3 regions of the Ectobacillus sp. OTK genome follow, and region 3 is predicted to be linked to each of the others. Evidence: predicted binding sites of a transcription regulator. Region 3 holds the regulator's gene; each other region holds the start of a gene.

Region 1 (6,399 bases), 1.1 Mb from region 3:
TTTCCTGCTGCCACTGCGCACGCATGACGGTTGCCCGTTCTTTTAAATCAGCCAGCTCTCTCCGTAATACCTCCAAACGCTCCTTGCTTCGTTCATCCGTTTCCTTTAACAGTGCCGCCTCTTCAATTTCAAGCTGCATCATCCGCCGCGTTACTTCATCTAGCTCAGTTGGAAGCGAATCGATTTCCGTTCGAATAGTCGCACACGCTTCGTCTACTAAATCAATTGCTTTATCCGGTAAAAAACGATCGGAAATATAGCGATCAGACAATACAGCGGCGGCAACAAGCGCACGGTCATGAATATTCACACCATGATGGATTTCAAACCTCTCCTTTAACCCGCGCAAAATCGAAATGGTATCCGTCACAGTCGGCTCTTCTACAAGCACCTGTTGAAAACGACGCTCTAGTGCTGGATCCTTCTCAATATATTTTCGATATTCATCAAGCGTTGTCGCACCGATGCAGTGCAGCTCGCCTCGAGCCAACATTGGCTTTAGCATATTGCCCGCATCCATTGCTCCATCCGCCTTGCCTGCCCCAACAATTGTATGCAGTTCATCAATAAATAACAAAATGCGTCCTTCGCTTTTCTTAACCTCATTTAGTACCGCCTGCAGACGTTCCTCGAATTCGCCGCGAAACTTTGCGCCTGCCACAAGAGCACTCATATCAAGTGCGAAAACAATTTTGTCCTTCAGTCCTTCCGGTACATCTTTACGCACAATACGCTGTGCCAACCCTTCCGCAATTGCCGTTTTTCCGACTCCCGGCTCTCCAATCAAGACAGGGTTATTTTTCGTTTTGCGTGATAAAATGCGAATCACGCGGCGAATTTCACTATCTCGTCCAATCACCGGGTCCATTTTACCAAGACGTGCCTCTGCCACGAGATCACGTCCATACTTTTCCAAAGCCTCATATGTCGCTTCCGGATTTTGGCTTGTCACGCGTTGATTCCCCCTTATATCCATAAGTGCGCGCAGCAATGTCTCGCGCTTCAATTGAAATCTTGCGAAAAGCTGTCCAATCGCAGTCGATGCCTTTTCATCGCTCATCACAAGCAAGGTATGCTCTACAGACATATAATCATCTCGCAGCCGCTTTACTTCCTCCTCCGCACGCACAAACAGCTGCTGAAGCCCTTGTGTAATATATACCTTTCCAGCTTCTGCCCCGCTTCCTGTCACGCGAGGCTTTCGTTCTAAGAGCTGCTGCACTTCTCCTCGGAATTGTTCTGCAGAAATACCCAACTTCTGCAGAACCCTTCCGGCTAACCCCTCCTCCTGCTCCAGCAGCGCTGCGAGCAGATGAACTACATCTATTTCCTGATGGGAACGTTCAACTGCAATGGATTGTGCCCGCATAACAGCTTCCTGCATTTTTTGCGTCATTTTATTCAAGTCCATTCCTATCCCCTCACTTCTTTGACTTATTTTGACCTTTGTTTTTATTATATGAAAAATCCTCGATTTTATCAAAAAATAGACGGCCCCCCTTCCTTCAACCAAAGGAAGTCCCTTTAAGGAAAAACGAAGCTGCGTGACGGGAGAGCTCAAAAAGCAAAAGCAAATGGCTTAAACAGAGATTTATAATGTTTTTATGTATATTTCAAAAAAACCATCTCCCGGATGGAAGATGGTTTTTTTTGTAAAGTGTTAGCGTGTTTTAGGCATATATGTCCATTGACGGCCATCATTGGTATTTTCCGGAAAACGATCCCCGGCTTTCAGCCTGATCTTCCTCGGATCCTGAACGCCGCTCCCTGTTTCCCCGACTTCAATGTATATTCCGTTATTTGGCGCTTTTTGCCCCGCGCGAAAACGGTGACTTTGACCCATGATGCATTGCTCCTTTCAAAAAAGAAGTCATTACACCACTATTGTACCCGAAGACAGGAGTTTCTCTCTGTTATGTTTAGGAAATGAACTGCTCGCTAACTCTCCTTTCCCGCAAGGTTCCGTAACGCACTTGAAATGGAGGTCTTCTGTTAAAAATGATAAAGGCCTTCATACAAAAATGATTTACTGCATACATATAAAAAAAAGAACTGACCTCATCAGGTCAGCGCACAAAGGAGAGTTAAACAACTTATACGAGAAGATTACACTATCATTATACAAGCTTTTCTCTCATATTGTAATCCCTTTCACAATCTATACACAATTTTTTTAAAATTTCTATATAATTCTTGACGTCTGGAAAACGGTGGACAGGAAAAGAAGAAAAGGATTAAGATGGAAGTACACAACTACTTAATAAAAAGGTGAACGTATGCGAAACCAACATTTAATTGCAATCGATTTAGACGGTACATTATTGACAGATGATAAAAAAATTTCCGGGCGCAATAAAGCCGCCCTCCAAAAAGCTCGGGAACAAGGCCACCTTGTCGTTATTTCCACAGGCCGACCATATCGAGCAAGTAACCTGTATTATCAGGAACTGAAGCTAGACACCCCAATCGTCAATTTTAACGGTGCCTACATCCATCATCCTCTAAATCCTTCATGGGGTACATACCATTCACCTCTTGAGCTTTCAACAGCTCGGGAAATTGTACAAGCATGTGCATCATTTGGCGTTAAAAACATGTATGCTGAGGTCATAGATGATGTATATACACACTATATCGATGAAGGCATGCAGCATATTTTCCAGTTTGGCTCCCCAAAGATATACACAGGAGATTTGCTTCATATTTTAGACGAGAGTCCAACATGCTTGCTGATCGATGCGAATGAACAAGAGGTGGAAAACATTCGAAAACATTTAACAGATGTTCACGCTGAGGTTATTGACCACCGCAGATGGGCAGCGCCTTGGCATATTATCGAAATCGTTCGAAGCGGACTGAATAAGGCGATTGGTTTAAAAAAGATAGCAGATTATTACAGCATCCGAGCAGAACATATTATCGCCTTTGGTGATGAAGACAATGACTTTGAAATGATTGAATTTGCCGGACATGGCGTTGCAATGGGCAATGCGATTCCACAGCTGAAGTCGCTGTCAAATCACGTGACGCTAACAAATGAAGAGGACGGTATTGCTGTCTTCTTGGAAGAATATTTGGGCTTGTAAGTCCTTTCCATTCATAGCCCTAAACGCAATGCACATACTATAAGGGACACAGCACGTGTCGCAGCTTTTCTGCTAATTCAAAAGGGGGAATAGACGATGGGTAAACGCAACAAGTCCAAACGTTTTATTCAGCAAGGTTCAGATACGGTTGCTAAACATGATGAACGATTCCCTTATCGGTCTACATTAGCCGAAGCAGAAGCTCAAAAAGAGCGGGCTAACTCAACTCTCGGAGGTGTGTAACAATGGGCAACCTATTGTTCCAGCAAGCGAGAGAAGCAGTATCCCTCGCCTTAAACACAACCGGCAGCGGACAGCATGAAATGGTGGAAAAAGCAAAAAATGCTTTAACCTCCGCTTACACGCACTCCTCCATTGCTGAAAAGGTACAGCTGCGCGAAATGCAGGAGCAGCTGCAAAGTATTTCCCAAACGTAACAAGAGGACCCGACTTTCGGGTCCTCTTTCCTTTTTGTCTTATTTCCTGCAGCAAGCAAAACAAGGCAAGGCCTCTTTTCTTTCAATCCTTCCGAAATAACCCTAGCACACTTTCCGTATGAACTACATTTGCAAACGCCTTTGGATCAACCTCATTAATAATACGCTCAATAGCATACAGCTCATAACGCGTAATAACGATCATCAGCATTTCCTTTTGTTCATTCGTAAATGCCCCTGTCGCCGGCAATGTTGTAATGCCTCGTACAAGACAGGACTGAATCGCCTTGCGCAAAGCATCACCGTTTTTCGTAACAATAAACACAGTCACCTTCACATGGCGCGTATGGATCATGTCAATCACGCGGGACGATGCATACAGCCCTACAAGGGTATACAGCGCCTTTTCCCATCCGTACACTGCGCCTGCCGTCACAATAATAAGCGAGTTCAGCGTGAAAAAGTATGTTCCAAGCGGCCGTTCCTTCACACGTGACAGAACCATTACAATAATATCCATCCCGCCGGTCGAAGCTCCCCATTTCAGCGTTAGTCCAGAGCCAATCGCAATAATGACACCGCCGAATACAGCATTTAACATAATATCATGGGAGAGCGTGAGAACGGGGACTATCTCTAAAAACAATGTCATAAAGGCAATACTAACAAAGCTAAATAGCGTAAACGATTTCCCAATTCTCCTCCAGCCTAATATTACAATTGGAATATTGAACACAATATACAGTATACCTGTCGAAAGGACAATAGGCGTGAATTTGCCTACTATACTCGCTAGAAGCTGCGCTAAGCCAACAAAGCCGCTCGCATATACATTCGCCGGAATTAAAAATAAATTCATCCCAATTGCATTTAACAGCGCACCAAATATAATTACAAATGTTTTCTTGCCGATCTCAATGGAACTCATCCTGAAATTCACATATATGCTCCTTCCTGCTTGCTCCTTGTACATAGTCTTGACGGAAACGGAGATGATAAACGTAGAAACAACTAAGGAGGGATGCAGGATGCCAAAAACAAGCGATAATGACAAAAAAGCGCGTGACAACAACGCAAAGAGTATGCAAAAAAATATGCAGGTACAGGAGAATTACCAAGCAGGGAAGCACGATTACTCAAAGAAAACCGACCATCGCTAAGGCCGCGGGAGCTAGACAATGCTCCAAAAGTTATATTTTCTTAATCTTAATAAAAAAACAGCGCCTCCGCCGGCGCTGTTTTTTCATTAATCTCTCTTAAAATACGTCCATCCTTCCTCCTGATAGACCTTGCCTTCCTTCATCAGTTTCCCGAGAGCTCGCTTAAACGCTCCCTTGCTCATCTGGAAGCGCTCCTTAATATCCTCTGGCGCACTTTGGTCGCTAAATGGCATCGCACCGCCGCGGCCTTCCATATATTCATACAAAGCCTGCGCGTCCTCATCCATTCCTTCCTGCTTGCGCGGCAGCAGGGATACATTAACAGTCCCATCTTCTTTCACTGCAATGATGCGGCCTGTCACGCGCTCGCCGATGCGGGGTTCTCGTTTGCGCTCTGATTCATGAATAAAGCCTAAGAAATGCTCGTCCGTTAGAATAAATGTACCCGTGCGAATGGCACGGTACACGCGGGCATTCACATTTTTATTAAACATTGACCGCGTAGCAGCGACCGCCAATTCCTTCATATCCTCATCCTGCGCAGGCAGAGCAATTAAACGGTCTCGTCCCGTTAATTTTAGACGACAATACAGTTCGTCTCCCTCCTGCGGCCAAACACCGAAAAAGCCAGGAAACTCATCACCTGGTATTAAAATATCCTTCGAGACGCCAATATCAACAAATACACCTAAGTCCCGGGATACCTTTACAACCTCTACCCAGCCAAAATCTTCGGTTGTAATGAGCGGTGTCTTCATTGTTGCCGTTAAACGTCCTTTATGATCATGATATAAAAACACATCAATCTCATCGCCCTCGGCAATCTCACCAGCAACTTCATTTCTATGCAGGAATACCTCCTCCTGCTCATTTCCTACCATATAGCCAATTTCCGTCTCGCGCAAAACCTCGACTTGTTCGATTGCTCCTGCTTGCAGCATCATACTTACAAATCCTTTCTATAATAAAAATATGCTATGTATTAGTTTGCCAAACAAAGCCTCATTATAACACGTTTTTCCTATCATTTGTCCAATTCGCCCATTTTCCTTATAATATAGGATATACATACAGTTTGGAGGGATCATCTATGTCAAAGGAAAGTTCTTTTGATATTGTCTCAAAGGTCGAATTACCAGAGGTTACAAATGCCATCAACCTCGCATTAAAGGAAATTCAAACACGCTATGACTTCAAAGGAAGCAAAAGTGACATTAAGCTCGAAAAAGAATCTCTCGTTCTTACATCCGACGATGAGTACAAGCTAAGTCAATTAACGGATGTTCTCTTAAGCAAGCTTGTAAAACGGGGTGTTCCTATTAAAAACCTGGACTACGGCAAAATTGAAAATGCATCCGGAGGCACAGTCCGTCAATACGTCAATCTCAAGCAAGGCATTGACAAAGACACAGCAAAGGTCATCAATACGATTATTAAAAACTTAAAGCTAAAGGTGAAAAGCCAAATCCAAGATGACCAGCTTCGCGTTACAGGCAAAAGCCGCGATGATTTACAGGCGGTTATCGCAGCTGTTCGTGAGGCGGATGTGCCGGTTGAATTGCAGTTTATTAATTATCGATAAGAATGGATTTTTTAGAAAGAATATCGCGCTCCGTTTCTGGAATGTGATATTCTTTTTTCGTTATCCAGGACATATACAAGACAAAAAAGAAGCCGGCTTTTCAGCCAGCTTCCCCTATTATGAACTCTTTACTG
Region 2 (6,399 bases), 2.4 Mb from region 3:
TGTTTTTTCTTAGTCAATGTATTTCTCTCCTTTTGTGAGTCGTGATTGAAGAGTGCTGTGACGATAACAGTATATGCGCTCGCTGCGAAAACGCTTATTATACATACGTATGTAGAAAAGAATTTTTCAATTTTTTATAAAGAAAACTCGCCTATCGGCGAGACTTGAGATGAAGATAGAGGCGTAATTGCACTGAAAATTCCCGTTGAAAATCCCTACATTCTTTAAGTATAAAAAACGGCACACCCTTTGTACGGAGTGCGCCGTTTTATGCTTCTGTGACATAATAATCCCAAGCCTCATCAAATATAGCCATGGTCATCAATAGACCGCTTAACTCAAGATAGGAGCTAATTTCATCATAATCGGATGATTGCTTTGGAAAGCTATAATCTTCATAAATCTTGGTTGCAAGCTGCGTCATACTGTCTGTTTTACGACCGTCCCGATATTTCATCATGTAATGATAGAATGACTTATTCATAGAAATCCCCCTTTTTTGTTTACTTATTATACATGTCGTCCAAAAAAAAAACCAGCGCAGCGTATACGCATGCGAGGCTAGGAGTAAAACTTATTATTTCCTAAAAGCTATAGCTCTTTATCCAGTCACTGCATATTACGCTTTTTCGCACGTCGCCCATCTATGTAAACGGATGCGCCAAGCAAACAACTTGGCGTATCCTTCTTTATCATAATTTTGCGGCCTGAATATTGCCGTTTTCCACAAAGACTCGAATACCTTGTACGTTATCGTCCAAAAGAAGATCCGCGATGGCATCTTCTACCTTTTCTTGCATAACGCGGCGCAGTGGTCGCGCACCGAATGCTGGATGATAGCCGATTTCAGCAATTTTTTGCATTGCCTCTTCTTCCACAATCAGTTCGATGTGCTGTTCATCCAAATTCTCTTGCAATTCCTTAAATAGAAGCCCGACAATCTTCACTAGGCTTTCTCGTTCTAGATGATTGAACGGAATAATTCCATCAAAACGATTCAAAAATTCCGGCTTAAAGTAAGCAGATAAAGAATCTAGGAGATTACTGTGCTGTTCTTGTCCTAATGCACCGAATCCAACAGTTGCCTTTTTATCAGTCACACCTGCATTGCTTGTCATAATAATGATTGTGTCCTTAAAGCTGACCGTACGGCCCTGACTGTCTGTCAAACGACCGTCTTCTAGTATCTGCAGGAACATATGCTGTACATCTGGGTGTGCTTTTTCAATCTCATCAAGCAGAATAAGACTATACGGCTTTCTTCTGATCATCTCAGTCAACTGGCCTGCCTCCTCATGACCAACATAGCCTGGAGGAGAACCAATTAGCTTGGATACAGAATGCTTCTCCATATACTCACTCATATCAAGACGAATCATCGCTTCTCGATCTCCAAATACTTCCTCTGCCAGTGTTTTAGCAAGCTCTGTTTTTCCGACTCCCGTCGGTCCTACAAACAGGAAGGATGCTGTCGGTCTTGTTTTAGATTTCAGACCAACTCTGCCGCGGCGTACAGCCTTCGCAACCTTCTCGACAGCTTGCTCCTGCCCGATTACTCGTTCTGTCAGACGCTGCTGTAAATTCTGCAGCTTCTGTTGTTCCTGCTGCTGCAGCTTGCTTACAGGAATACCGGTTTTTTCTTCAATAATACGTTCAATATCCTGTACTGTTACAATTGCTTCAGGTTGCTCTGTTGCTTGTAATCTCTCAAGCAAACTCTTTTCCTCATCGCGAAGCTGAGCTGCTTTTTCATACTCTTCTTTCTCTGTCGCTTTCGCTTTTTCTGCACGAATACGATTTAACTCAAGCTCAAGACTTGCTGACTCCTGATTGCCTCCGCGCAGATTTACTTTTGAACCCGCTTCATCCAGCAAGTCAATCGCCTTATCCGGCAAATAACGATCCTGAATATAGCGATTGGAGAGCGTCACGCATGCTCGGATAACCTCATCCGGAATCTGAACTTGATGATAACGTTCATACTGGCCTTTCAAGCCCGTTAAAATCGAAACAGCCTCTTCTACAGAAGGCTCATTTACCATAACAGGCTGGAAGCGTCGCTCTAATGCTGCATCCTTTTCAATAATACGATACTCCTTTAAAGTCGTTGCGCCAATAATTTGGAGCTCACCGCGCGCCAATGCCGGTTTTAAAATATTCCCTGCATCCATAGAGCCCTGCGCAGAGCCCGCACCTACAATTGTATGAATTTCATCAATAAACAAAATAATGTTATGATTTTGCTGCAGTTCTTCGATCAACTGCTTCATACGTTGCTCGAATTGCCCGCGAATCCCTGTGTCAGACACTAAGGAAGCGACATCGAGTACGTAAATTTCCTTGTTCAATAATTTAGCTGGAACCTTTCCTTCGACAATGCGAAGTGCCAATCCCTCTGCAATCGCAGTTTTACCTACACCTGGTTCACCAATTAACACAGGATTATTTTTATTTCTTCGATTCAAGATCTCAATGACTCGATCAATTTCCTTCTCTCGGCCAATAACAGGATCAATACGGCCATTCTTTGCTGCATCGCTTAAATTACGTGCGATTTGCCCAAGCAAACTATTTTCCTTTACCACCTGTCGCTTTTCTGCTCCAGCGTTTGGCATTCCCTTTGGTGCTCCTCCTTCAAATAAATTAAAGAATCCACCAAATGGAGACCCTCCCATTACAAATGCATTCTGTCTTTCCTTTTCATAGCAAGCATGACAGAGATGCTTTTCGCTTTTTTGACCATTTACGCGAATATTCAATAGTACAGTAGCCATCTGTTGGCCGCATGCTTGACATTTCATATCACGCCACTCCTTTTCAATATATATTTATTTATAAAAAATCAGATTTGACTTTGACTTTCTTTGACCTTTGACGTACTTTTATTGTAATGATTTTATAATAATTATCAACTGGTATTTTCTACATATAAAAAGCCTCCTTTTTAGGGAGACTTACGTTTATTGTTACGAAAATGGGATGTACAGTCCCAATAGGAAGGGACTATACACTCCATTTTTAATACTCCACTAGGTATTCTAACAAAACATTTTGTTTCTTCTCTGGCTGATCAAGAGGGTAAATCGTAGCAGTTCCATTTTGCTCATCTACCTTCTCAATATAGATTTGATGACCATCAAATGTTACATTTGCCATGACTGGTGAAGCTGCAATTTCTTTCGCGCGTTGCTTATCCATGTGATTTTCCTCCCTATGATTCAGTAACTGTTATATTATTTTCACAACATGGTCTTGATATTCTCGTTTGCGAGGGAAATATTTCAGAAACAATTTCTCGTTAAAATTTAGCTAAAAAAATCATAGTGATTAGAATATCCGATTGAAACATACCGAAAACTAACCTCATCACAAGGGGGCAGTAGATAAATATGGAACTTTTATTCCGGAGTTTAGTTATATTGAAACAGCTAGAAATCTTGGTTCTAAATATTATCCTCGTGCGATAGAAATACTACAGCTAATAGGAGCAGGCGGATTTATTCAATTGCCTTCAAGTGTCCATGATTTCGAAGGTCCACTTTCACCTCTTTTAAAAGAGTATTTTAAGGGAGCAGGAGTAAATGCTGAAAAAAGAACAAAACTTTTTAAACTTGCGTGGGATTTAATAGGAAGTCCATTAGGCTCCCGACATGAATTATATGAACGATTTTATGCAGGAGACCCCATTCGAAATTTAGCAAATCAATATATAACTTTTGACAAAACAAGATTTAAAAAGATGGTGGAAAAGTATATTTAAATACACATTCGTAGACAATTCAACATATATTCCCTTGAAAAAAGGGGCTGACTCAAAAGGTTGCAGTTTAACAACCTTTTTTGAGAGCAGTCTCCTTTTTAGTCATATTTTGGATATAACTAGATGGTTCTTAGTGGGATTTCCGGCTTTTAGGGTGCCAGATTTCTTATATTCTTGTTTGTGTTGCCCGCTTTTTTAAAGTGTCAGGTTTCTTATCAGAGCATTTACATCTATTATTCTAAATAATCCGATTTAAAAAACGAAAATTTATTTCAAAAACAAAGCATTATACCTTATTGAATTTTATAAAAAAGGAATTATAATAAAAATAATTACATAACAAAGGAGATTTAACGTGGATTCCTTAGATTACAAAATTCTAAATCTTTTAATGTCCAATGGTCGGGCGACTTGGGCTGACTTGGCGGCGAATTTAGGAATGTCCGGTCCCGCTATCGCTGACCGGGTCCGTCGGCTGGAAGAACAAGGTGTTATTAATGGCTATACCGCCATTCTCAATTCGGAATCAGTGGGGTATGAAATGACTGCATTTATCTCCATCTCCATAGACCGATTAGAACATCGTGAATTATTTTTAAAACGAGTATCTGAAATCCCTGAAGTACAAGAGTGTCATCATGTCGCGGGGGAAGATGATTATCTAATGAAGGTTCGCTGTCGGGGAACAAAAGATTTGGATCGAATTATTAGTCAAGAATTACGAAAATTACCAGGTGTCTTGAAAACACGGACAACGATTGTACTTAATTCTTATAAAGACACGCAAAGAATTCCATTACCCACTGAAGAATAATTCATATTTCCAATTCCCATATAGAAAGGATTTGCATAGCATATGGCTTTTACACATTTGCACGAGCTTATTAAACTAGCTGAAAATCAGAACATGTCCATCGGAAGATTGATGTTAGAGATTGAAATCGAGCAGACTGGACGTTCCAAGCTTGAAATTCTCAACCAAATGGAACAACAATTTGAAGTTATGGTAGAGGCTGTGCGGAAGGGAATTCAGGAACCCGTGATGTCCCGTAGTGGTATCACAGGCGGAGATGCCTATCGGGTGTATGAATATATCAAGCAAGGAAATACATTTATCCATCCTCAAACGCTGCATACGATGGCCTATGCCCTCTCCGTTTCGGAAGTCAATGCAGGGATGGGACGCATTGTCGCAACGCCCACAGCAGGGTCAGCTGGAATATTGCCTGCAGTATTGGTATATGCGTTGGATACTGGACGTTACTCTCGAGATGCGATTATTTTAGCTATGATGACATCGGCCGCACTTGGTCTCGTAATTGCTAATTCTGCTTCCATTTCCGGAGCTGCAGGGGGATGCCAAGCTGAGGTCGGTTCCGCAACCGCCATGGCAGCGGGAGCATTAGTAGAACTCGGCGGCGGCACAGCAGAGCAAGTAGGACATGCTGTAGGATTGGCTTTAAAAAACTCCTTGGGGTTAGTATGCGATCCAGTTGGCGGCCTTGTAGAGGTTCCTTGTATCATTCGCAACGGCTTACACGCGATCACCGCTATGGCAGCCGCAGATATGGCATTAGCTGGGGTAAAAAGTATTATCCCTCCGGATGAAGTAATCCAGGTCATGCATGAAGTGGGTACAGAAATGCCGGCATCTCTTCGCGAAACAGGGATCGGCGGTCTTGCCGGAACACCTACGGGGCAAGCGCTGAGAGAAAAGATTTTTAACAAAAACGGGGGGTGATTCTCTTTGAAATATAGAAGTGCTTTTGAGATTATCGGCCCCATCATGGTGGGACCGTCTAGTTCCCATACAGCAGGAGCTGTTCGCATAGGAAACATCGCCCGACAGATCCTAGATGAACATCCGACAAAAGTGAATTTTCAACTTATGGGCTCCTTTGCCGAAACGTATCAAGGTCATGGTACAGACTTGGCTTTATTAGCAGGGATTTTAGGGATGACCACGGCTAGTAACGACATTCCTATATCCGATCAGATTGCGTCCAAAATGGGTGTCGACTATGTCTTTACGAAGGCAAATGCCGGGATGCATCATCCTAATACTGTTTTAATTGAGGCCAATGGGCCTACTCGCTCAGTAAAGTTACTTGCCAGCTCTTTAGGTGGAGGAAAGGCAGAGGTTCAAGAACTCTATGATCTTCCTGTAAAATTTACAGGAGAAAAGCCGACGTTAATTCTTTACCATACAGATCAAAAAGGTTTCTTAGCGGAGATATCCCATATTCTCAGGACACAGGGATATAATATCGCACGATTGACCTTGGAAAGATGGAAAAAAGGCGGATCCGCGATTACGATTTGTGAAGTCGACGAAATCATACGAGATGAGATCATTCAATCGATGAAGGCATCTATCCCCTTTTTAAAGGATATTCGATTAGTTCAAACTATTTAGGTCGACTCGCTTATAATGAATGTAATTTGCTGATCCGTATGCCAGTGATGCAAAAAGTGAAAATCCGAAACTGAGGAATTATAAGCGAATACTCCATACGTGTCGGATTGACATAACACTACATTCGAGGAAGTGGACATTTCCTCTAAATACAGAAGGCGGCAAGGGTTTCCCGCCCTTGCCGCCTTCTGATTGATTGCCTCGTTTATAAGAATGATGAATT
Region 3 (6,399 bases):
CTACAAAAGCTGGATTTAACTCTTCTATGTATCGAGAAATACGCTGTAAATCTGTTTCTGAAAGTACTAACAATTGATCACTGCTCACGTCTAAACGATCTGCACGAAGACGAATTTGCTTCGGAGATTCCTCTCCTGATATATACAATACACTGTAAGAGCTGTCTGCTAATTGAGATGATACTTGGAGCAGCAAGGTAGACTTTCCAATCCCCGGGTCACCCCCAATCAGGACGAGAGAACCGCTAACAATCCCGCCTCCAAGCACACGGTTAAACTCTTGAAAACGTGTTTCGATACGGGACTCCAACTTTGTTTCCACCTGCGTAATGGGACGCGGATGAGAAAACTCTACCTGAGCACCTGTTGCAAATGTAAGGCGCCGACTTGATACAGCCTCCTCTATTTCCTCTACCATCGTATTCCATGAGCCGCATCCAGGACATTTCCCCATATATTTCGGCGATTGATAGCCGCACTCTTGACATACAAATTTTGTTTTTTTCTTCGCCATTCAATTTCCCTCTTCGTTTCTATACATAAAATATATTATCATTTTCTCCGAATTTTCTATATTTAAAAAATAAAAATAGTAAGAAAATGGCATGAACCAACTTTACTAACCACAGATTATCGATACTTTCCTTAGTAAGCACTTTTCCTCAGGCGGTAGTCTCCCTAAAGGTTATGTTTTTCTTATATAAGAAAAGGAGCTACTGCTTAGCCCCTTTTCCATTCTTACCACTATTTTACCTTTTCTGCGCTGCGGATGACAAATGATTCTCCTTCTGCATCAAGTACAACCTTTTGTCCTTTCTCAATCGTGCCCTTGAGAAGCTCCTCTGATAATCTATCTTCTACATGTTTTTGGATAGCACGGCGCAATGGACGCGCACCATACTCTGGATCAAAGCCTTTATCAGCAATCTGCTCAATGGCAGTATCTGTTAGCTCAAGATCAATTTCTTGTTCAACAAGACGCTTTTTCAGCTGATTTAACATAAGCGTTACAATCTCTTTGATATGCTTTTTCTCTAGTGGATGGAAGACAATAATTTCATCAATCCGATTTAAAAACTCCGGACGGAATGATTTCTTCAATTCCTCCATGACTCTTCCTTTCATATCCTTGTATTGTGCATTTTCATCTTGAACATTAAACCCAAGATGCTTACCGCGTTTTAAAGCATCTGCACCAACATTGGATGTCATAATCACAATTGTGTTACGGAAATCAACTGTACGTCCTTTGGAATCTGTTAAACGCCCATCCTCTAATACCTGCAATAAGATATTGAACACGTCTGGATGCGCTTTTTCCACTTCATCCAATAAAATAACTGAATATGGCTTGCGTCGAACCTTCTCCGTGAGCTGACCGCCTTCCTCATACCCAACATAACCCGGAGGAGAACCAACAAGACGAGAAGTAGAATGTTTTTCCATATACTCGGACATATCAATGCGAATCATTGCATCTTCGTCACCAAACATAGACTCTGCTAAAGCACGGGCAAGCTCTGTTTTACCAACACCAGTCGGTCCAAGGAAAATAAAGGAGCCGATTGGACGCTTCGGATCTTTTAAACCTGCTCTTGCACGGCGCACTGCTTTTGCAACTGCAACGACCGCTTCTTCTTGACCAATTAAACGATCATGAAGAATGTTTTCTAGGTTCAATAGTTTCTCAGTTTCTGTCTGAGCAAGCTTGGAAACAGGAATACGAGTCCATGTAGATACAACATTTGCAATATCCTCTACAGTTACTTCCGAGTTTTCCTTACCTTGCTTTTCCTTCCACTGACGTTTTGTATCCTCTAGCTGCTCACGCAGACGCTGCTCCGTATCACGCAAGGATGCTGCCTTCTCAAATTCCTGGCTTTGTACTGCAGCATCTTTCTCTTTTCTTACTTCCTCAAGCTTTTGCTCAAGCTCTTTTAGATTTGGAGGAGCAGTGTAAGAGCGTAAACGAACCTTAGATGCTGCCTCATCAATTAGGTCAATTGCTTTATCTGGTAAGAAACGATCTGTAATATAACGATCCGAGAACTTAACAGCTGCCTCAATTGCATCATCTGTAATAGATACTCGGTGATGTGCTTCATAACGATCACGCAAACCTTTTAAGATTTGGATAGACTCTTCAGTACTTGGCTCATCTACTTGAATCGGCTGAAAACGGCGCTCTAGCGCAGCATCTTTTTCAATATATTTGCGGTACTCATCAAGTGTTGTTGCACCAATACATTGTAGTTCACCACGTGCTAAGGATGGTTTTAAAATATTAGAGGCATCAATAGCACCTTCTGCTCCTCCTGCACCGATCAGTGTATGCAATTCATCAATAAATAGGATGATATTTGCCGCCTGACGAATCTCATCCATTACCTTCTTCAGACGATCTTCAAACTCACCGCGGTATTTCGTTCCAGCAACCACTGTCCCCATGTCAAGTGTCATAACACGTTTATCACGCAATGTCTCCGGCACTTCATTGTTTATAATTTGTTGAGCTAATCCTTCCGCAATTGCAGTTTTACCAACACCTGGCTCACCAATTAGAACTGGATTATTTTTTGTTCTGCGGCTTAATACCTCAATTACACGCTGAATTTCCTTGCTGCGGCCGATAACAGGATCCAAGCGGCCTTCACGAGCGATCGCGGTTAAATCACGAGCTAGACTATCAAGTGTCGGAGTATTAGCATTAGCAGCTGCTCCTCCTTGATGACCGGACGATGATTCGTTGCTTCCAAGAAGCTGAAGCACCTGCTGTCTTGCTTTATTTAAGCTGACTCCAAGATTATTAAGGACTCTCGCCGCTACTCCTTCTCCTTCACGAATTAAGCCAAGCAAAATATGCTCTGTACCTACGTATGAATGTCCAAGCTTACGTGCCTCATCCATAGAAAGCTCTATTACCTTTTTAGCACGCGGTGTGTAATGAACTGTTTGCGCTACTTCTGTTCCTCTCCCGATTAAAGCCTCTACTTCCTTTTGAATTTTCTCGGGACTCAGCCCTAATGCAATTAACGCTTTTGCAGCGATTCCTTCTCCTTCTCTCACAAGACCGAGAAGAATATGCTCAGTGCCAATATTATTATGACCGATACGAATTGCTTCCTCTTGAGATAATGCCAGCACTTTTTGCGCGCGCTCTGTAAATCTTCCAAACATCATACGAATCAGCCTCCTACTTATCTTTATTTTGCTCGAGCAGCAGCCTTTCCCGAATAAGTGCGGCCCTGCGAAAGTCACGTTCCTCAGGATGGAGAGGACCTCCTGTATATTGTTGTAAAATACCAGGCTGCATTAAAATCATTAATTCCGTCAAAATATTTCGGGAAAGATTTTCAATGTACCCTAGGTCAATTCCAAGACGAACATAAGAAAGGCAGTTTGCCGCTTCTCCTGATTCAATCAAACGACTATGAGAGAGTATACCGTAGGAACGATAGACTTTATCCTCAAGCTGAATACCCCACGTTTTAACAAGATATTCTCTCGCACTGCGTTCCTGTTGGACAAGCTGCTGCACTACACCTTTTAAATCCTCAACAATGTCTTGCTCTGATTTACCTAGTGTAATCTGATTAGAGATTTGGAATATATTCCCTAACGCTTCGCTTCCTTCTCCATAAATACCACGCACAACTAAACCTAGTTGATTAATGGCAGGAATAATTCGGTTCATTTGCTGCGTTAGGATTAATGCTGGCAAATGCATCATGACAGAAGCACGAAGTCCAGTCCCTACATTAGTAGGACAGCTTGTTAAATATCCTCTCTTTTCATCGAATGCATACTCTATATGCTGCTCAAGCCAATCATCTACGCGATTCGCAACATCCAGTGCCTCTGATAACTGAAAGCCAGGAAATAAACATTGTATGCGAACATGGTCTTCTTCATTAATCATAATGCTAATTTGTTCATTTTCCGATAATAGGCAAGCCCCAATCTGGGAGTTTTCTGCTAAATCCGGACTAATTAAATGCTTTTCTATGAGCACGCGACGTTCAATTGGCTGCATATTCTCCATCTTCAATATTTCAAGACTTCCAAAGTGCGCCAAATGTTGTCCCGAGAAGGTGCTCTCAAACATATGGATGATTTGCGAAGCAACTTCATTTGACAATAGGGTCGGAAACGTATAGCTTTTTAAGTTCCTTGCCAAACGAATACGGGTGCTTAACACAATATCAGAATCCGGACCATCTTCCCTCATCCAAGGGCTGATAGCCTCATTAATAATACGATCGAGTGACATAGAACTACTCCTCCCTTCTATGTTCACTTAATTGCTTTTCAATATTTCGGATTTTATCGCGTACCATAGCTGCATTCTCGAACTCTTCTTGGTGGATATACTGTTGTAATTTCACCTTTAACTCGTCTAATTCCTTCCTTAAATGAAGATTTCCTCCCATACGCTTCGGAATTTTTCCTTGATGCACTGTATTTCCGCTATGAACACGACGTAAAATTGGCTCCACATGCGGTAGAAAAGCCTCATAGCACCCGGCACATCCGAAACGACCAAGCTTTGTAAACTTTTGATAAGTCATACCGCATTGTTTGCACGAAAGTACTTCCTCTTTAGGGATCGCAGTTGCTTGCTTTCCCGCAGACGTTTGATCATGATTTAACAACCCTGATAAAAGTTTGCTAAAGGAAAAATTAGTTGCTGATGAAGAAAAGAATGATGAGTATCCTTTTTCCTGAGCACATTGCTCACAAATATGAAACTCATTCTTTTGACCGTTTACAATCTTTGTGAAATGTAAAGCAGCAGGCCTCATATTACATTCTTGACATATCAAAGTGCATCCCCACCTTTAAATAGGAACTACTTATATTTTAAAGCTGTTAGCATTGCTTTTAGCATACGGGCACGAAGTTCATCACGATAAGGTAGATCTGTCAATAAAACAGAGCGATCTAGAACACTTAACATTAACTTTGCCTCCCTGTTGGTAATGATCCCCTCTTCCGCAAGACGGCCTACAATACTCTCGGAGTTTACCTGTGAAATGCTATTCTTCACAAGTTGAAGCATTTGCTGTATTACATCCACTTCATCATGAAGTTTGACCTTCATAATGCGAATATAGCCGCCTCCGCCTCTTTTGCTCTCTACGATAAATCCTCTCTCTATCGTAAATCGCGTATTAATCACATAGTTAATTTGAGAAGGAACACAATCAAATTTGTCAGCAATTTCACTCCTTTTAATTTCAATAACCTGGTTTCCGCTTAAGTCAATAATTTGCTTCAAGTACTGTTCAATGATATCAGATATATTTCTCATTCACCCTCCACCTTTATTGACTTTGACTATCTTTGACTTTAATTATATATGTATTTTAAAATTTTGCAACTCTTTTGCATTTCATCACTATCCTTTCCAGATTGGTATATCGTTAATCGCCCGAAAATCATATTTCATACTTTTTCTAAATATGACCTTTACACAATCTATATTCGTGATTCCATTACTGCATTTTATTTTCTAAAAAAGATTATGTTCATTGTACGATTAACTAAATTCGTATACTTTGGCAAAATAAAAAGGATGAGTCACTTATACTGCTCAATCCTTCTTATTACCTTTATATAGTTATTATAGTACGCATATTTAAGTGGTGTGTCTGTCACCTTTAAAAAACAAAGACTGTTTTCGCATAGATTGTTGCTTTTGCATCTGGCCAGCAGCAACAATTGTTTAGAAAAGAACCAAAACAAAAAAGAACCGCCCAGAAAGAACGGTTCTTTTTTTCCTGCCTAGCGACGTCCTACTCTCACAGGGGGAAACCCCCAACTACCATCGGCGCTGAAGAGCTTAACTTCCGTGTTCGGTATGGGAACGGGTGTGGCCTCTTCGCCATCATCACTAGACCTATTTTGTTTGAAGGATATTCCCTCAAAACTAGATAACATGCTGTGCTGTGTAATTATGATTAAGCCCTCGATCGATTAGTATCTGTCAGCTGCACGTGTCGCCACGCTTACACCTCAGACCTATCAACCTGATCATCTTTCAGGGATCTTACTAGCTTGACGCTATGGGAAATCTCATCTTGAGGGGGGCTTCATGCTTAGATGCTTTCAGCACTTATCCCGTCCGCACATAGCTACCCAGCGATGCCCTTGGCAGAACAACTGGTACACCAGCGGTGCGTCCATCCCGGTCCTCTCGTACTAAGGACAGCTCCTCTCAAATTTCCTGCGCCCGCGACGGATAGGGACCGAACTGTCTCACGACGTTCTGAACCCAGCTCGCGTACCGCTTTAATGGGCGAACAGCCCAACCCTTGGGACCGACTACAGCCCCAGGATGCGATGAGCCGACATCGAGGTGCCAAACCTCCCCGTCGATGTGGACTCTTGGGGGAGATA

Evidence for each region. Region 3 encodes CtsR, which represses protease genes until heat stress. Its sites were predicted from a motif close to ATGGTCAATAAAGGTCAAACA; they were not measured.
Region 1: clpB (ATP-dependent chaperone ClpB) is a predicted target of CtsR. The motif match lies at 1,427-1,447, and genes of this name have one in related genera.
Region 2: AC6HZ4_RS12590 (ATP-dependent Clp protease ATP-binding subunit) is a predicted target of CtsR. The motif match lies at 2,852-2,872, and genes of this name have one in related genera.

Annotation. Positions count from the first base shown of each region.
Region 1 covers NZ_AP048547.1:1,217,264-1,223,662, reverse strand. The annotation lists gene clpB (ATP-dependent chaperone ClpB) at 1-1,411, opposite strand, end outside; gene AC6HZ4_RS06015 (YjzC family protein) at 1,661-1,843, opposite strand; gene AC6HZ4_RS06010 (Cof-type HAD-IIB family hydrolase) at 2,277-3,086, shown strand; gene AC6HZ4_RS06005 (competence protein) at 3,183-3,329, shown strand; gene AC6HZ4_RS06000 (DUF3813 domain-containing protein) at 3,332-3,523, shown strand; gene AC6HZ4_RS05995 (YitT family protein) at 3,606-4,451, opposite strand; gene AC6HZ4_RS05990 (DUF3941 domain-containing protein) at 4,552-4,683, shown strand; gene AC6HZ4_RS05985 (CvfB family protein) at 4,770-5,627, opposite strand; gene AC6HZ4_RS05980 (YajQ family cyclic di-GMP-binding protein) at 5,774-6,265, shown strand.
Region 2 covers NZ_AP048547.1:2,551,260-2,557,658, reverse strand. The annotation lists gene yodN (germination protein YodN) at 1-17, opposite strand, end outside; gene AC6HZ4_RS12595 (YozE family protein) at 269-484, opposite strand; gene AC6HZ4_RS12590 (ATP-dependent Clp protease ATP-binding subunit) at 693-2,801, opposite strand; gene AC6HZ4_RS12585 (small acid-soluble spore protein H) at 3,019-3,198, opposite strand; partial or broken gene AC6HZ4_RS12580 (4-hydroxyphenylacetate 3-hydroxylase C-terminal domain-containing protein) at 3,401-3,760, shown strand; gene AC6HZ4_RS12575 (Lrp/AsnC family transcriptional regulator) at 4,116-4,574, shown strand; gene sdaAA (L-serine ammonia-lyase, iron-sulfur-dependent, subunit alpha) at 4,617-5,501, shown strand; gene sdaAB (L-serine ammonia-lyase, iron-sulfur-dependent subunit beta) at 5,508-6,176, shown strand; gene AC6HZ4_RS12560 (glycoside hydrolase family 1 protein) at 6,398-6,399, opposite strand, start outside.
Region 3 covers NZ_AP048547.1:105,174-111,572, reverse strand. The annotation lists gene radA (DNA repair protein RadA) at 1-514, opposite strand, end outside; gene clpC (ATP-dependent protease ATP-binding subunit ClpC) at 745-3,180, opposite strand; gene mcsB (protein-arginine kinase McsB) at 3,194-4,270, opposite strand; gene mcsA (protein-arginine kinase activator protein McsA) at 4,275-4,823, opposite strand; gene AC6HZ4_RS00555 (CtsR family transcriptional regulator) at 4,850-5,311, opposite strand; rRNA gene rrf (5S ribosomal RNA) at 5,783-5,898, opposite strand; rRNA gene AC6HZ4_RS00545 (23S ribosomal RNA) at 5,957-6,399, opposite strand, start outside.